DNA from 2 places in the Bacillus sp. z33 genome. Region 1 is predicted to be linked to the other one. Evidence: a T-box and tRNA genes for the amino acid it is inferred to sense, from the RefSeq annotation. Region 1 holds a T-box; the other holds one or more tRNA genes.
The links. The T-box of region 1 lies ahead of AC4G3L_RS05765 (valine--tRNA ligase). A T-box ahead of a tRNA ligase gene usually reads a tRNA of that ligase, here a tRNA-Val.

Region 1 (8,077 bases):
GGCTGCAAATAAAATATGTACATTACGTTTTGGATAGCGATCTTCAATAGTAGAAAGTAAGGCCTCTATACCTGATACATTATGTGCGCCGTCTAAAATGATAAGAGGTTCGTTTGATACGATCTCAAAACGCCCTTTCCATTTGGCGGAAGACAGCCCTTTCCTGATGCTCTCCTCTTGAACAGGAAAGCCATACGTCTCACTTAGCACCAATGAACTAATGACAGCAAGCATCGCATTCTCAACTTGATGGCTCCCAAGCATACCAATGCGCAGATTTTCCAACAGGTGCCCCTTCCATTCCGCCGTAAAAACTTCCTCATCCATTGGCTGCAAATAATTTAACACTTTAAAATCTTTTTCAGAAGCATATAAGACAGCATTCATTTTTTCTGCCTTTTTTACTATAGGGTCAAGGGCTTCTTCATTTTTGACACCTGTAATAACTGAGATACCTTTCTTGATAATTCCTGCTTTTTCTGTTGCAATTTCACCTAATGAATTCCCCAAAATATTCGTATGCTCTAAAGAGATACTGGTTATTATCGCTATAAGCGGTTCAATCACATTAGTGGAATCAAGCCGCCCACCTAGACCGGTTTCAATAATCAGGATGTCTGGCTGCTCATTTCTAAAATGCAAAAAAGCTAATAGCGTGGTTACTTCAAAAGCAGTCAGATAATCTCCATTTTCCTCCGCTTCATTTAAAATGGGAATAATGGAATTCATTAATTCTACTAATTCATTATCCGTGATCATTTCTTCATCAATCATGATTTGTTCATTTAACTTTTCAAGATAGGGAGATGTAAAAGTACCGACCCGGTAGCCCTCTGAATTCAAGATATGTTTCAGATAGGTAAGCGTGGAGCCTTTTCCATTGGAGCCTGCAATATGTATACATGGTATACTTCGCTCAGGATTCGATAGCTTACACAAGACCTTTTCCATTCGTTCCAGTCCAAAATTCATTCCGAGTTTTGCTGTACGATTTGCTAGAAATTCTTCTGCCTGTTGATAATTTCGTATCATTTTTTTCACTCCCACACTGTTTGTCCCGTATGAATTAGTATGACATGATTTAACAAAAACACCCTGTTCAATTGCATCGAACAGGGTGCAGTCTAAATTTTAAGCCAATTCTTCTAAATCTTTCAGACGAGCTTGTACAGCTTCCTGTTTTTCAACATAGTCTGCCAGTTTAGCTCTTTCTTCTTCTATAACCTTTTCAGGTGCTTTTTTCATAAAACCTTCATTGGAAAGCTTTTTCTCAATTCGTTCAACTTCTTTTTTCCATTTATCAAGTTCTTTTTGAAGACGTTTTTGTTCTTCTTCAATATTTAATAGACCTTGCAACGGAAGAATTAATTCAACACCGGTAACGATAGCTGTCATTGCTTTATCATCGACTGGAATATCTGTACCAATTGTTAATTCTTCAGGGTTACAGAAGCGTTCAATATAGCTGCTGTTCTTTTCTAAAACAGCCTGTGTTTCTGCATCTTTAGCTTTCAAAGAAAGCTTGATTTTTTTGCTCAGCGGAGTATTTACTTCAGCACGGATGTTACGAACCGTGCGAATGATTTCTACAAGCAATTTCATTTCATCAGAAGCTTTTTCATCCGTTAAGTCCGGATTTACTACAGGCCATGATGCTGTTGTAATTGACTCGCCCTCATGAGGAAGGTTCTGCCAAATTTCTTCTGTAATGAATGGCATAAACGGATGCAATAATCTCATGGTTTGATCCAATACGTATGCAAGAATAGAACGTGTTGTAAGCTTAGCAGCTTCGTCTTCTCCATAAAGAGGGAGCTTCGCCATTTCAATATACCAATCACAGAAATCATCCCAAATGAAGTTGTATAATGCACGGCCAACTTCACCGAATTCGTATTTATCAGCCAATCTTGTTACGGTTTCAATCGTTTCGTTTAATCGTGTTAAAATCCATTTATCAGCGACAGATTTTTCGCCCGTTAAATCAATCTCTTCATATTTAAGGCCATTCATATTCATTAGACAGAAACGTGAAGCATTCCATATCTTATTGGCAAAATTCCAAACGGATTCTACTTTTTCATAGCTAAAACGCAAGTCCTGTCCAGGTGAGCTTCCAGTTGTTAAGAAATATCTTAGAGAGTCTGCACCATATTTCTCAATAACCTCCATTGGATCTACACCATTGCCAAGTGATTTACTCATTTTCTTGCCATGCTCATCGCGAACAAGGCCATGTATCAATACATCTTTAAATGGACGCTCTCCAGTGAATTCAATTCCCTGGAAGATCATTCTTGATACCCAGAAGAAAATAATATCGTATCCAGTCACAAGAGCTGCTGTTGGATAATAACGTTTAAAGTCCTCTGAATCTGTATCAGGCCATCCCATTGTCGAAAACGGCCATAATGCAGAACTGAACCATGTATCCAATACATCTGTATCCTGCGTCCAGTTTTCAATATCTGCTGGATCTTCCATGCCTACGTATACTTCACCAGTTTCTTTATGGTACCATGCCGGAATACGGTGGCCCCACCAAAGCTGTCTGGAAATACACCAGTCATGGATATTATCCATCCAGTTCAGATATGTTTTTTCAAAACGTTCCGGTACGAATTCTACTTTACCTTCCGTATTTTGTAATTCAATTGCTCGCTCTGCCAAAGGCCCCATTTTTACAAACCATTGTGTGGATAGGTAAGGTTCGACAACGGCACCGCTTCTTTCAGAGTGTCCAACCTGATGGATATGCTCTTCAATTTTGAACAATACTCCCTGATCCTGAAGATCTTTTACTATTTGCTTACGGCAATTGAAACGGTCCATACCTTTATATTTACCAGCCTTCGCGTTCATCGTTCCGTCTTCATTCATAACTAGAATTCGTTCAAGATTGTGACGATTACCAACCTCGAAGTCATTAGGATCATGTGCCGGTGTAATTTTAACAACGCCCGAACCAAAATCCATCTCTACATAATCATCGCCAACGATTGGAATTTCTCTGCCTACGATTGGCAGAATAACTGTTTTTCCGATTAGGTGTTTATAACGGTCATCTTCTGGATGAACGGCAACAGCTGTATCGCCAAGCATCGTTTCCGGACGAGTCGTTGCCACTTCAATATGTCCACTGCCATCAGCAAGAGGATAGCGCATATGATAAAAAGCACCTTTAACTTCTTTATGAATCACTTCAATATCAGATATTGCAGTTTTTGTGCTTGGATCCCAGTTAATAATATATTCACCGCGGTAAATAAGGCCTTTTTCATAAAGTTTAACGAAAACTTCACGTACAGCCTTTGATAGACCTTCATCAAGAGTAAAACGTTCACGTGAATAATCCAGACCCAAACCAATTTTTGCCCATTGTTCACGGATATGAGAAGCATATTCTTCTTTCCATTTCCATGTTTCGTCAACGAATTTTTCACGTCCTAAATCATAACGAGAAATTCCTTGATTGCGCAGTTTCTCTTCTACTTTTGCCTGGGTTGCAATTCCTGCATGATCCATGCCTGGCAGCCATAAAACGTCATACCCCTGCATTCTTTTCATTCTTGTCAAAATATCCTGAAGCGCTGTATCCCACGCATGGCCCAAATGAAGTTTACCCGTTACATTTGGAGGAGGAATTACAATCGTATACGGTTCTTTTTGTTTATCTTGTCCCGCTTCAAAGAATTTTCCCTGTAACCACCAATCGTATCTTCCTTTTTCGATTGACTGCGGATCGTATTTGGTCGGCATTCCAATATCCGTTTGTTGCTCCATATTTCATTCTCCTTTTTATTCATACTTTGGTGAAAATCCCAATAAAAAAAACCGTTTCATCCTCTATAAAAAAGGACGAAACGGTATGTCTCGCGGTACCACCTTTGTTCCAACACAAATAAATAATGCGTCGGCACTTCATTTCTTTAACGGCTCTTCACCGGTTATCCGCTACTGGTTGACATGTTCACGGAAACAGCTCCTGGGCGACCTTCTGCGATGACAGATACTGAAGGAATCTTACAGCCGGTGGATTCCTCTCTCTTACAGTCTTCATCACATACTCTTCCCATTCAAAGCTTTTAGAAGATATTCTCATTTCACTTAAGCGGAAATCATTTTTTAATACTGTTATCATACATAAGTATGCATCTACTCGTCAATCATTGTTGACGATTTTTTTATTTTTTATTCAATCCATTTAATCAGGCTGAATTTCATTAAATCTTTGAATCAATTGAATTTATTCCCAATGGACAGTCACCCGTCTGGGCAATATTTTATACCCTATCATAAAGGGGGAATACGCATGCGGAAAAAGGTACAATATAATATGCCTCCGTGGATTCGTAATACAAGAAATACGATACAGCAATTCTCTATACCATTTGCTGTCTTTCAAGGTATCCGGACATTCTTTTTTCCAACTACTTTCGATTTACTCCTGTTGTTTTTACTGATTGGTCTTGCCTTAGCTTTCCATTTTGATATTTTGTAATTTATTTAAATCTGTTGACTTTTGACCAGGTGAGTTCTACCTGGTTTTATTTGATACAGTCCTATCTATTGCTTTAGTTAATTGATAGTCTGAAATTTTTTCTCCAACTTCCTCATATTAATTAAGTTTCATCCTTCGCCTTTTTGCTTTCTTCTATTTGCTCCATCCTCATGATAATATATTCAATATTTTTCAATAACCAGTACTGCCTTTGGAATTTTCGGCAAAATTGTAACTCATCCTGTTTATCTTTTTTTCTCAAATATTGTTCAGCCATCTTGATACAATTGGCCGGATAAGCCAAGTAGGATAAAAATAATCGCATTTCTCCTTCCTTGAAAGGGAAATACTTCAGATAGAGATAAATCCACTCCACAATTTCTTCTCCCTGGATCGGGTAAGTTTTTAACTGTTTGACGACGAAAGGCAATAAGTCAAAATAAGGAGGAGCTGTTTTAGTCTGTTCAAAATTGATAAAATGTCCATATCCATTTTCGCTATATAAGAAGTGGTGAATCGAGATGTTTCCATGCGTTACAACACTGCGGACTTTTTCTTCTTCCTTTGTGACTTCAAACCACTCCTTAAGTTTATTTAAGGAATACGTCAGGGCCTGAGATAAGTCATAAAAGCACAGACAAAACAATTGCTCAAAAGGAGACATATACCATTTCTTTTCAATGGATACTACCATCTCACGGATGAATTCCTTTTGTTCCTCCCACTTTTTAACTGTTTTTTCAAAATGTTCTTCCCTTTCCTCTATAGTTGTATTGATATCCTTGACAGATATCGTATGCATTCTTGCCAGTTCCCTGAACATTTGCTGATGACGTTCTGTCCGTTCCTCTATAAGTTCATCCGGCAGCCAAGGCATAAGATAACTGATTTTATCTCGGGTTAACACAGCATATCTGCCATCTATTGCAGGAAAGATCGGAACAATTCGGTTATAACCGTTTTGATAAAGGGTCTGCACATTTTTGATAAAATCTAATCCTCTGGTTGCCGGGATGGTTTTAATCGCAAATATGCCATTATTCGTATATACTTTCTTCACTTTTCCAAAATCCTCGTAAAATTCAAGTTCCAATTGATAATTTTTTAGAAATTCAGCTATCCATTCCTGCTCTTTTCTTAACATTCCTGTGGCACCCTTTCTGCTTGTGCCTTTTTGGATATCCATCTACTCCAACACGACTATACTGATTGTCTAAAAAACCCGCGTCATATATTTCCCCTCTTTATAAAATGGGAACTGCACATCAGTCCTATATTATAAATTTCTAATAAAAAAGCAGAGCCATGAATGCTGCGCTCTGCTGTTAACTGAACCTATTATTTATAAGAAGCAGCAGCTTCAGGGATATAAATTACCTGACCAGCTCTAAGATCGGTTAATTCTATACCATTTACTCTCGCGATATGCTGAACGCTCGTTTTATATCGGTTTGCAAGAACTTCGATACTGTCTCCGCTCTGAACAATGCATACTCTTACTTTTGTTCGCTGGGTCTCTTCCTGCTGTGTAAACAAATCATATAGGAGTGATTTGGATTCACTTTCAGTTTGCTCTGCGTTCCCATTTTCATTTTCTCTTTTTTTCTTTTCTGTAGAGTATTCGTTTGAGCGATACTGTTTCTCTGCATACTTATGGAATGCCTGCTTTTCTTTCTTTTCATGTACCTGGGATTCATCTGTATCTTCTTCTATAGATGATTCCGTTTGATCCGGCAGTTCATCTACTTGGGAGTGCAGATGTTGCACTTTGTTTTTTACAGGACTTTCCTCATTATCGAATTGAATATTAGATGATGATACTTCGTCTAATTTTGGAGGTCCTTCATCAAATGTACGATCACTTGGAATTGAAAATGATTGCTTGGAATTTTCATGTTCCGTTTGGTTATCTGATTGTTCCGGTTCATACGCAAAAGGAGTATATTCCTTTTCCTCTGATTCATCTTCTGACAGAACCTCGTGATCTGCTTGTTGTTGATTAACTTGAGGCGTTAGCTTCGATTCAACATAGAAAAGGTTGTCTTGTTCAACATAAATATCGGAAGGCGGTGTAAAAGGAGTATAAGCTTCAAAAAAATCAACAGGCGGATCAACCTGATTATTCGACTCCTGATTATCTTCTGCTCCATCTTCGGCTTGGTTTAAACGGTATAAAGGCACTTCCTCCTGTTCGTCCTCTTGCTCATAATGAACATCTGATTGAATCGTAATCTCCTCTGCAGACTCTTCCACCTCATCAGCCGCTTTATTCCATAAATGAGGATGATGATCTTCCTCGTATTGCTGTGGAATTTCTTTTGGATAATGAGATGTTTCCACTCGTCCCTCTACCTCTGCCGCTCGCTGCTGATCATCAGGAAGATCCTCATAAACACCACCAATCCACAAATCTGCTGCAATCTGCAGATATCCCTTTTCCGGCAACCTATAATCAAATGTATGAACACCCACATTAAGATCATCCATATCCCGGACTCTTTCTGCAGGAATCGTAATATCTACTGGAAATTGCTGATGGAATTCAAATAATTCGTGCTCCCCTTGTTCAATAACAGAAACATAACGCCGAAACGGATCATCCGCTCCATCTTTTTGTTCTTTTGTTCCAACCGGTTTATACTCTCCCATTAAATCCAGAGTACCCTTAAGAATGATATACTGTTCTGCCTGATGAGCTGAAACATTTGGTTCAAGTGATATGGAATAGAGTTCTTCAACTTCCTGTCCTCTTTGAAACCACACATTCTCTTCTAATGAAAGCCGCAATAACGATGCATTTTCCTCAGACACACGTTTTCCTCCTTCCAGCCCTTTTCATCTAAATGCCATTATCAACCTATGCTAAAGTTCCTGAAAATATGTTCCATCCTTAGCATATGACTGTAAAAATAAACCCCCAGAGTTTTCACTCTGAGGGATTTCACTAACCATATTATTTGTAACGCTTATTAGAGATTAGCGCCAGTAAGTACTCGGGTTGGTTCAACTAATGCCTGGCAGCTATAAAAAAATCCCATCGAGCAAAGTATCACTTTATCGTTTAATGGCTTTAAAGGCTTTTTGAGCAGCCTGTATGGTTTTCTGAATGTCTTCATCGCTGTGTTCAACTGAGAGAAAGATTCCTTCAAATTGAGAAGGCGGCAAGAAGACGCCATTTTCCGCCATTTCTTTATAATAATCCGCAAAAAATTGTAGATCAGATTGTTTCGCAGACTCATAATCTGTGACCTGCCCATCCGTGAAAAAGAAGCCAATCATGGAGCCTGCACGGTTACAGGTCAATGGTACATGATACGTTTCAGCTGCTTCTTTAAAACCTGCCTCTAAGATGTCTGCTTTTTTAATAAACTCTTTATACGTATCCTCAGTTAGCTGTATTAATGTTTCATAGCCTGCTGTCATCGCAATTGGGTTACCTGATAATGTTCCAGCTTGGTAGATAGACCCACTTGGTGCAATTTGACTCATAATTTCTTTTTTACCGCCAAATGCCCCTACCGGAAGTCCACCACCAATTACCTTTCCAAGACAAGTTAAATCTGGAGTTATATCAAA
Region 2 (8,077 bases), on a different contig from region 1:
GCAAGCTCTTTTGGATCCGGGCCACTCCTAAAAAATAATATGCTTCCAAATACATCGAGAAAGTTTTACCATCTAAAGAGAGCAAGGTCCGTGCTTTCTGAATGAAATTCATGAACAAAACTCCTTAGGATGTAATGGTTTGATTGATTAACTCTTCTTTTATTAACAGTTCCAGGAATGTATGAACCTGACTTTCACATTCTTCACGGCTCACGTCATATTCTTCTCTCAATCGATCCACAAGCTCCTTGATAGATTTAGGTTCCTCCAACAACTCCCAAATCAGTCCGCCGACTTCACCCAAATTATAATATTTACCATTATGGACACTTAGCATTACTTTTTCTCCATCCATATCACTGACCATATTACCTTCCTTTTGAATAAACTTTTCGGCTGTCACAGCTTTTACTTGACTACTCATTCTTTCCTCCCCTTCCCTGTTATATATGTAATTTTTTCAACTAGTTCATACACGGAAAATGTTGAAATCGGCCGTTTTAACTGATAAATAGTCAGTTGATTACTTAATTCGATCGAACGAGCGAAATGCCAATCCATTAATCCAAGCGGTTTTAAAAAAAGATTACGATATGTGTGCCTATACAAGGTATGCAGCCGTTCTAACCCTTTCACCGGAGTGATGGAAACATCACTCTCATCGACAGGCAATAGCTCGATAACACCGGCAAGCGATACAGATTTTTGCAGATAACCCTCACGTACCGGTACGGAAAATTTCGTTTCCCTTCCATATAAAGGTTGATAATCTGAGGATTTCATTCCAAAATGATCCAATGATTCCTGCCAAAGCTTTTGGGATGGATAAGATGGAATGACCATTGGGCGATCCCCGGTAAAACAAATTGGAATAACATCATCGCTTAACAATTTAAACCCCTGACCCATAAAGGCCGAAGCCAACGTGGATTTTCCGGCACCCGACTCACCGACTATGGCATATGCTTCACCATCAAGCACGATGGCGCTTCCGTGAAATGGAAATAGATGGTGCTGCATTAGAATAATTCCCATACAGGTTCCCAACACATAGAGCCTGATTTCATCTTCATCTGACCCCAGTAGCGGAGAGATACTGATAGTTTTACCAGCTTCAACAGCAAAGACGGCTACCTCTTCAATTTCAAATAAAACACGATTGCCTCTAACCGAATATCCTTTTTCTTTATCTAAGGTCTGGTTCCATTCATCTAGTAAATGTTCATACTGTATGACGATATCTAATGGAGAGCTTGATTGTTCAATCTGAATTAACTCTGGCAGCTTCATCGCACTCGAGATTGTAAAACCAAACGCTTGATACATCATTTGTTTCAATACCTGAACCAACATCATCACTCCATTTTTTTAAAAAAAGCCCTTATACGCTAAATTTGTATAAGGGCACTTTTCTTTTCAGTACAATCAGCTTCCTCTATGTCCGCCGTTAAGCTCTCCACCACTAAAAGTCATTTTTACATCAAGAACCTGTAGATTCGGTTTTTGCCATTCCTTTTTCATTCCTTCACCCCCTTATATGTATATATGTTCTTTATTTAGAACAACACAGGCATAATTAGCCTATATGATTCTAATATTGCACTGGATTATGCGATATTTTCATAAGGATAATCCAAATTACAACCAGTCTTTCAAACTTCTTAAACTATTTTATAGATAAATAGTCACTAGTTCTTTATAGAGAACTAATATAACCTAAAAATATCATCTCTAGTATATTCTGTCAAACAAATTTTTCAAAAAATTTAAAAAATGTTTTAAAAAACAAAAAAGACCTTTTAACTGACAAAATTCGCATTCAAAATGATTGTGATTTGGATATTTACAGTATGATCCTTCAGCTTAGGTGCGGTATCTTTTTATTGGGAGTAAAAGGAATGGAAAGGATTTAAAAATTTGTTTCTATGTGAGGATGATAGATTTATATTTCTTCAGCAGTGAAATCACCTTAAATACCTACCCAACAACCAAAATTCATCTTGACTTTATTTGTCTAACCCTTTATATTAAATATTGTTCCATTACATATTAATCTGATTCCGTAGCTCAGCTGGGAGAGCACCACCTTGACAGGGTGGGGGTCGCTGGTTCGAACCCAGTCGGGATCATACCAAAACCCCTTGATATATCAAGGGGTTTTTCTTTTTACTCATATATAAAAGCCTTTCATAATAGTCATAAAAGTGGCGGATTGGTGGCGGATTTTAAATAACGCAAAAGTATTAAAGGTAAATAAAACAAACACCATAAAAAATAAAGGCTGTTTTCGCAAAGATTGTTGCTAAGGACATAAAAAAGAGACAGCTTTTTTTACTTCTCAGTTGTTCAACTAAAGCCCCTTTTAGTTGAATAAGGAAGTTACTCTATTTTTATTTTATTGTATAATTGTGTTATTTATTTTGGGACGATACCTAGCAATCTTCTACCCATTAGCCATATTGCAACACCAGTTCCCCATAAGATTAAGGCAGAGCCAAATCCCACTACAGACATAAACGCATTGATCTGATGTTCCCCCAGTGTGACTTTCTCAGGTACAAACAGCAATGTAATAATAGCAAGTAAACAAAGGAGTGTACCTGTAAAATAATAGAGTCTGACTTGGAAAAGAGGGGCCAATGGGAGAAAATGAACACCGACAATAATAGCGATAACGACAGGTATAAGTTCAGAGTGACTAGTAGCGTTACTGACAGCAATCGTAATTGCTATAGCCAAACCCTCTGCCGCAAAAATAATGTTGAACCAAAACCTTGTACGCTTCCCACGCCTTAAGTCTGCTTTTGAAACCTGATTTGTCAATTCTCGCGATGCGCGCATTAATGAAACACCGCCGATAAACAGCACTATCCCTACGGTAACAGCAACAACTAACAATAATCGAACTCCCCAGCCGTGTAATCCCATAATTCCTGTGTATGCCCAAAGAGTACCAAAGAAAGCCATAAAAAATACACCAGATGCCGTTCCCCGTACTGCAGCACCAGGAGCAGCTCTTGGTGTTTGTGTCACAAATATGAACCTCCTTTCAGTCTAAATATGTGTTCATTACAATCGCATATCATCCTACATTAGTATTTGGTTTAGTTCATTCGGAAAAATCCTATATACCTTATTATAGTTATATTCATTTAGGCGATTTACAGAACTATTCTGCCCCGTTTCTACAACAAGGAGTACAACAGAAAAGGGCATCAATCCTTCTTAGGAACAACGCAGCCATTAGTAGGAAAAAACCTTATATTTTTACTCCTTTTGAATCACCATAATGGTCTACAAATTTTCTTAATTCCTCTAATGTTGAGGTTAAAAAACTTTGGTCATTTTCTATTTCAAATTGTAGTTCATTTTCCACATATGCTTTTTCTTTAAAGGAACCCTGTATAACAACTTGGCCTAAGCGGTTAAATACGACCTCTAATTCCAAAGAATTTTCGTAGTTTGAAAAAACAGCGATCCCGTTAAGTTCACGATAGCACTTATCTAATTGCTTATAAAAATCATATACATCACCAGTTGTAAACCACAGTTCACCTAAAATATAATAATTTCCACTCTTAATTTCAATGATACCCTCAGCTTCATAGCCACCAAAATGGCTTGTGTCTTTAGGAAAACCACTTGCATTTTGGAGTTCAATCCGGATTATTCCTCGCTTGCCTGTAATAGTAAACCCATTCATAATTCCAACTCATTTCCTAAAAAGCTAATGGTTAATAATACACTTAACAATTTAAAAATTCAATTTTCTTCTTCCGCTAACCTGCCCCGTTTCTACAATAAGGGATTCAACATAAAAAAGCATTAATCCCTCTTGGAACAACGCCTTAATTATTTTGTATCAAAGCATTGATAATAAGTTTTTGAAATAAAAGACCAGGTTAGAAAATATAATCGCTGATATCACAGCTATAAATGTGAACTTAAATGATGGTTCTATTAGCTTTTCTAATTCATAAATTTTATCGCCTATAATAATTATGAATGAAATCATTATTATGAACCAAGCAAAAATATGTTGATTGTTATAATGAATTAGTCCGCTCGTTTTTAAGAGTAATAATAATAAAAAGTAGTAAAAAAACAACTTAGCTTTGATCATCTATCGATTCCCCTATGTCTGAGTTTCTGTTATTCATTCCTTAATAAGCTAACCTGCCCGTTTGTGACACAAGACATATTAATGTTTATCACGTATCTCCTTTAAAAGATCTATGACCATAGAATCTTGTTTTTGAATCGACTTTAAACTCTTTTCTATCGTACTTGTAGAGATAAATAGAACAATTAAAATGGCTATTCCAACAAAGAACAATCCACTCTCCTCCAAACTAACACTTTTGTAATAGTTTTACCATTTAAATCATTCTACAACTATCCTAATTGAGCTAACCTGCCCCTTTACTTCTATAAGAAATTCAACACAAAAAGACATTAATCCTTCTTGGACCAATGCCCTAATTAACCGTTTTTTAATACTTAAAGAATTAGAACGTAGGAATATCAGTTTACCTAACATATTCCCTATTCTCTTTACACATTTCTATTGATGATTTCTTTTCTCCATTTCTTCAATCTTTCCCTCTAACTTTTTCACTTTATCCATTTGTTGATAAGTAAGAGAAAGGGCTATAGCAGCTAGGGAAAGGGCAATCCACTCCATCGTATTCACTCCATTACTATTTATAATGTTTAACCTATTTTTCTATTCCCTATAAGTAATATCGGCCCAAATATTATTTTTAGAATACTATTCGTGAGAATCCGATGTTAATTCTTTGTAACCTTGACTAAAGTTATTGCAGAAAAATCATAAGCTGAAGAAGAACTATCTTATAGATTTTCTAACCTAATCAGCCACTCTAACGTATATCTAGGCTGATTCTTCTTCCGCTATCCTGCCCCGTTTGTTCCATAAGAAATTCAACACAAAAAGGCATTAATCCTTCTTCTTGGATCAACGCCCCCTTATGTTTAAGTATTATTTATCACAAACATAACCCTCCCATTGACTAGGAGGGTTTTTTTTAATAAATTTATTAAAGACCAACATTGTCAGCTGCATAAGTAGCTTGCTCAGTAGTAAAGCCATCAAATTTAAGCTGCTCAATTAAACCACTTCTTGAGAATGCCATAACGCTTAGATAGTTTTGAGCCGCTGCAACAGCCTGTGAATCCCAATCCACTTTATCTTCAATATTTTCTACTGCATATGTAGCATCAGCATTAGAAAAGCCATCAAATTCTAACTGTTCAACGAGTCCGCTCTTTGAAAAGGCCATAACATTTAGGTAGTTCTCAGCAGCTTTAATAGCTTGGCCTTGTGATGCTGTTTCGGCAGCTTTCTTAGCTTCTTCAGCTTCTTCGGCTTCTTGCTTAGCTTTTTCTTCGGCTTCTTTTTTAGCTTTCTCTTCTGCCTCTTTCTTAGCCTTTTCTTCTGCTTCCTTCTTAGCCTTCTCTTCAGCTTCTTTCTTGGCTTGTTCTTCCTCTAAGCGTTTTTCTTCCGCTTCTTTAGCTTCAGCTTCTACCTTTTTCTGTTCTTCTTCAGACATCTTGAACCAAGGGGCTGCTTCATCTACCTTAGCTTGAAGCTTTTTATTTTCATCACTTAATGAGGAATTCAAATCTTCAGCATCGCCCAAATCATTACTTGTCTGAACATAGAGATCTTCGAATTTACCGCACTCCGTAACAGCTTCTTCCAGTTCGCCAGTAGAGGGGCCAGCTGCTGTACCGATAGTAAATGCAATAAGTGCTGTTAAAATGTACTTCCATTTCGTTTTTACAAATACCTTAACTTTCTCCATTTCCTTCTACCTCCCGTAATGATTGTTTTTGACCTATCTCTTCAAGTGTGGGTAGGTCAACACTCATCTCATTCAAAAGCTTTTACTATAAATGCTCATTTTCTCATTTACCACTTTTCTACCTAACAACAACCTAGATATTATTTCCATATATTAATAAAGCTTAATGAAGGAACCTCCAGAATAAATCTTAAGGGTTTATTTTACAGGGATTTTATTAAAAAAGTTCTAAAATGATAACCATTATGGCATTATAAATGGTATACAAAAATAAAGAAACACGCTCCAAAACGGCGTGTTTTCTTTATTGTAAATACTACTTCTTCTTTAACTAACCTTCCCCTTTAGCTGCATAACAAAAAGAGTGGTTATGCTTGCTAAGAATTTGAGATAATCTATTTATTTAGCTACGAGGCATTGTTTTGTTGCACTTTATATGGAGTGGGAAAGAACTAAATAGATAATACCCAATACACTTATACCTACTTACCCTACTATTTATAGAACCTATATTTTCCATTCAAAATAGATTAAACTAGATAAAAAGAAGTGGACACCAGAAGAGCCCATGTTAAATTGCCGCCGATACCAGATTCTAACTCAACCATAAAACTGAGGAAAGAAAATGAGGAGTTGATTCGACGATTAGAATACTTAGATAGGAGAGAAGAGATTTGACTATTTGTTTTTAGAAGAATAATTGAATGTATTTGCAGACGGCATAAGTATTAAATTTTAGATAGTAGAAAGAGAGTTGATCTTAATATGAGAGAAATAAAGACCGAAGCATATCAGTGGGTAATCTCACTTTATAAAAAGTACTCTTTAGTAAAAGATAAAGAGAGTTTCATGGATATATTATTATATTTTAAAATCGTTGGATTTGCAGATGAACCAAAGGTTTATATAAAGCCCACCAAGGTTGGATTAGAATTTGGTTATGAAGCTACTCAATGGGATGGATATAAGGCTTTTCCATTACCAGGTATATATAAGACTAATACACTCTCATGGGAGACCCTGCACTCATTAAATGAAACGAAACAACAAGAAGAGATTCTAAATTATGTTATGGAGACAATCACCTTTAGGAAAGCACAGTATAACAAATGCCAATTCTGCGGTGAAAGTCTTGGAACGGAGCATCTATTCGATAAGGATACTTGCCACGGTTGTGCTACCGAGCATTACGGTGTGCTCTATTAAATAGTTTATCTAAACGGTTGCCTTTTATGGTTTGATACTTCTTCAGATATTTGAATGTTTTTAAATCATTTCTGTATAGGGATGCTCCTTTGAGGATTCCTCAAGGGCTTTCACATTAGAATACCAGAAATATATAAATAATATAGTAAAGAAAGATGAAAATGCATATGAAGATGAAACCTTTGTAATGATGGTAGATCAATTAAAGTTATTAAAAGAATTAAATGGCGTTTCTTGAATGAAACTCCTCTCTACCTATTAAATAAAAAAATCCCCATCTATATTATATAAGTAAGATAATTTACTACAGAGTTGCAGTTGTAAGGAAAGTTACAGTGTAGTTTCTGTTTTAAATTAGGGATTATTCAAACGCTATGCTATACTTAGCCTACCATTTGATTTACTAGTTTCATATATTTGTTGCATCAGCTTTATTCATTTATTGAATAGGGCTTTTTTATTGACCAAATTTATTTAAATACAAAAATAGACCCTGCATATGCAGGGTCTATCATTAGCTTTTATTAAGCTTTTTGAACGTTTGTAGCTTGTGGGCCACGTTGTCCTTGTTCTACTTCAAACGTTACACTTTGACCTTCGTCTAAAGATTTGAAACCATCGCTTTGGATTGCTGAGAAATGTACGAATACGTCTTCTCCGCCTTCACGTTCGATAAATCCAAAACCTTTTTCTGCATTAAACCATTTCACTTTACCTTGTTCCATAATTGTTGCCTCCTAGTGTGGATGTCCACACAATGTATTACTATCCTTGCTCAAATACCTTAGACGAAAATCAAAATCTCTTCTCAATCTGAAACCGAACAAAAATAATTCTTCTTTAGAATAACAGATAAGTTTCAGAACAGCAAATAATAAGACTCTTACCTTTCATCTTCAACTTGTTTTAATCTTTCTAAGTGTTGGTTTTTGTTTTACATTAATTTGTATACCATTTCTTCGTATACGAACAATAGACCTAAATATTTCTTGAAATTGAGTTTTAGATCTATTTCTATTTGTTGTTTAATAGATTTGCTCTTG

Region 2: it has a tRNA-Val gene. The T-box ahead of AC4G3L_RS05765 (valine--tRNA ligase) is inferred to sense a tRNA for this amino acid. The anticodon was not compared.

The regions. Positions count from the first base shown of each region.
Region 1 covers NZ_JBZFQN010000001.1:1,212,547-1,220,623, forward strand. The annotation lists gene AC4G3L_RS05760 (bifunctional folylpolyglutamate synthase/dihydrofolate synthase) at 1-1,032, opposite strand, end outside; gene AC4G3L_RS05765 (valine--tRNA ligase) at 1,132-3,783, opposite strand; T-box leader at 3,852-4,089, opposite strand; gene AC4G3L_RS05770 (YszA family small membrane protein) at 4,313-4,501, shown strand; gene ysxE (spore coat protein YsxE) at 4,623-5,645, opposite strand; gene AC4G3L_RS05780 (LysM peptidoglycan-binding domain-containing protein) at 5,840-7,312, opposite strand; gene hemL (glutamate-1-semialdehyde 2,1-aminomutase) at 7,556-8,077, opposite strand, start outside.
Region 2 covers NZ_JBZFQN010000002.1:387,317-395,393, reverse strand. The annotation lists gene AC4G3L_RS09045 (lasso peptide biosynthesis B2 protein) at 1-112, opposite strand, end outside; gene AC4G3L_RS09040 (lasso peptide biosynthesis PqqD family chaperone) at 125-424, opposite strand; gene AC4G3L_RS09035 (P-loop NTPase family protein) at 421-1,356, opposite strand; gene AC4G3L_RS09030 (paeninodin family lasso peptide) at 1,426-1,521, opposite strand; tRNA gene AC4G3L_RS09025 (tRNA-Val) at 2,057-2,129, shown strand; gene AC4G3L_RS09020 (DUF7010 family protein) at 2,416-3,033, opposite strand; gene AC4G3L_RS09015 (WapI family immunity protein) at 3,260-3,703, opposite strand; gene AC4G3L_RS09010 (hypothetical protein) at 4,202-4,336, opposite strand; gene AC4G3L_RS09005 (Ltp family lipoprotein) at 5,061-5,828, opposite strand; gene AC4G3L_RS09000 (hypothetical protein) at 6,678-7,034, shown strand; gene AC4G3L_RS08995 (cold-shock protein) at 7,559-7,759, opposite strand.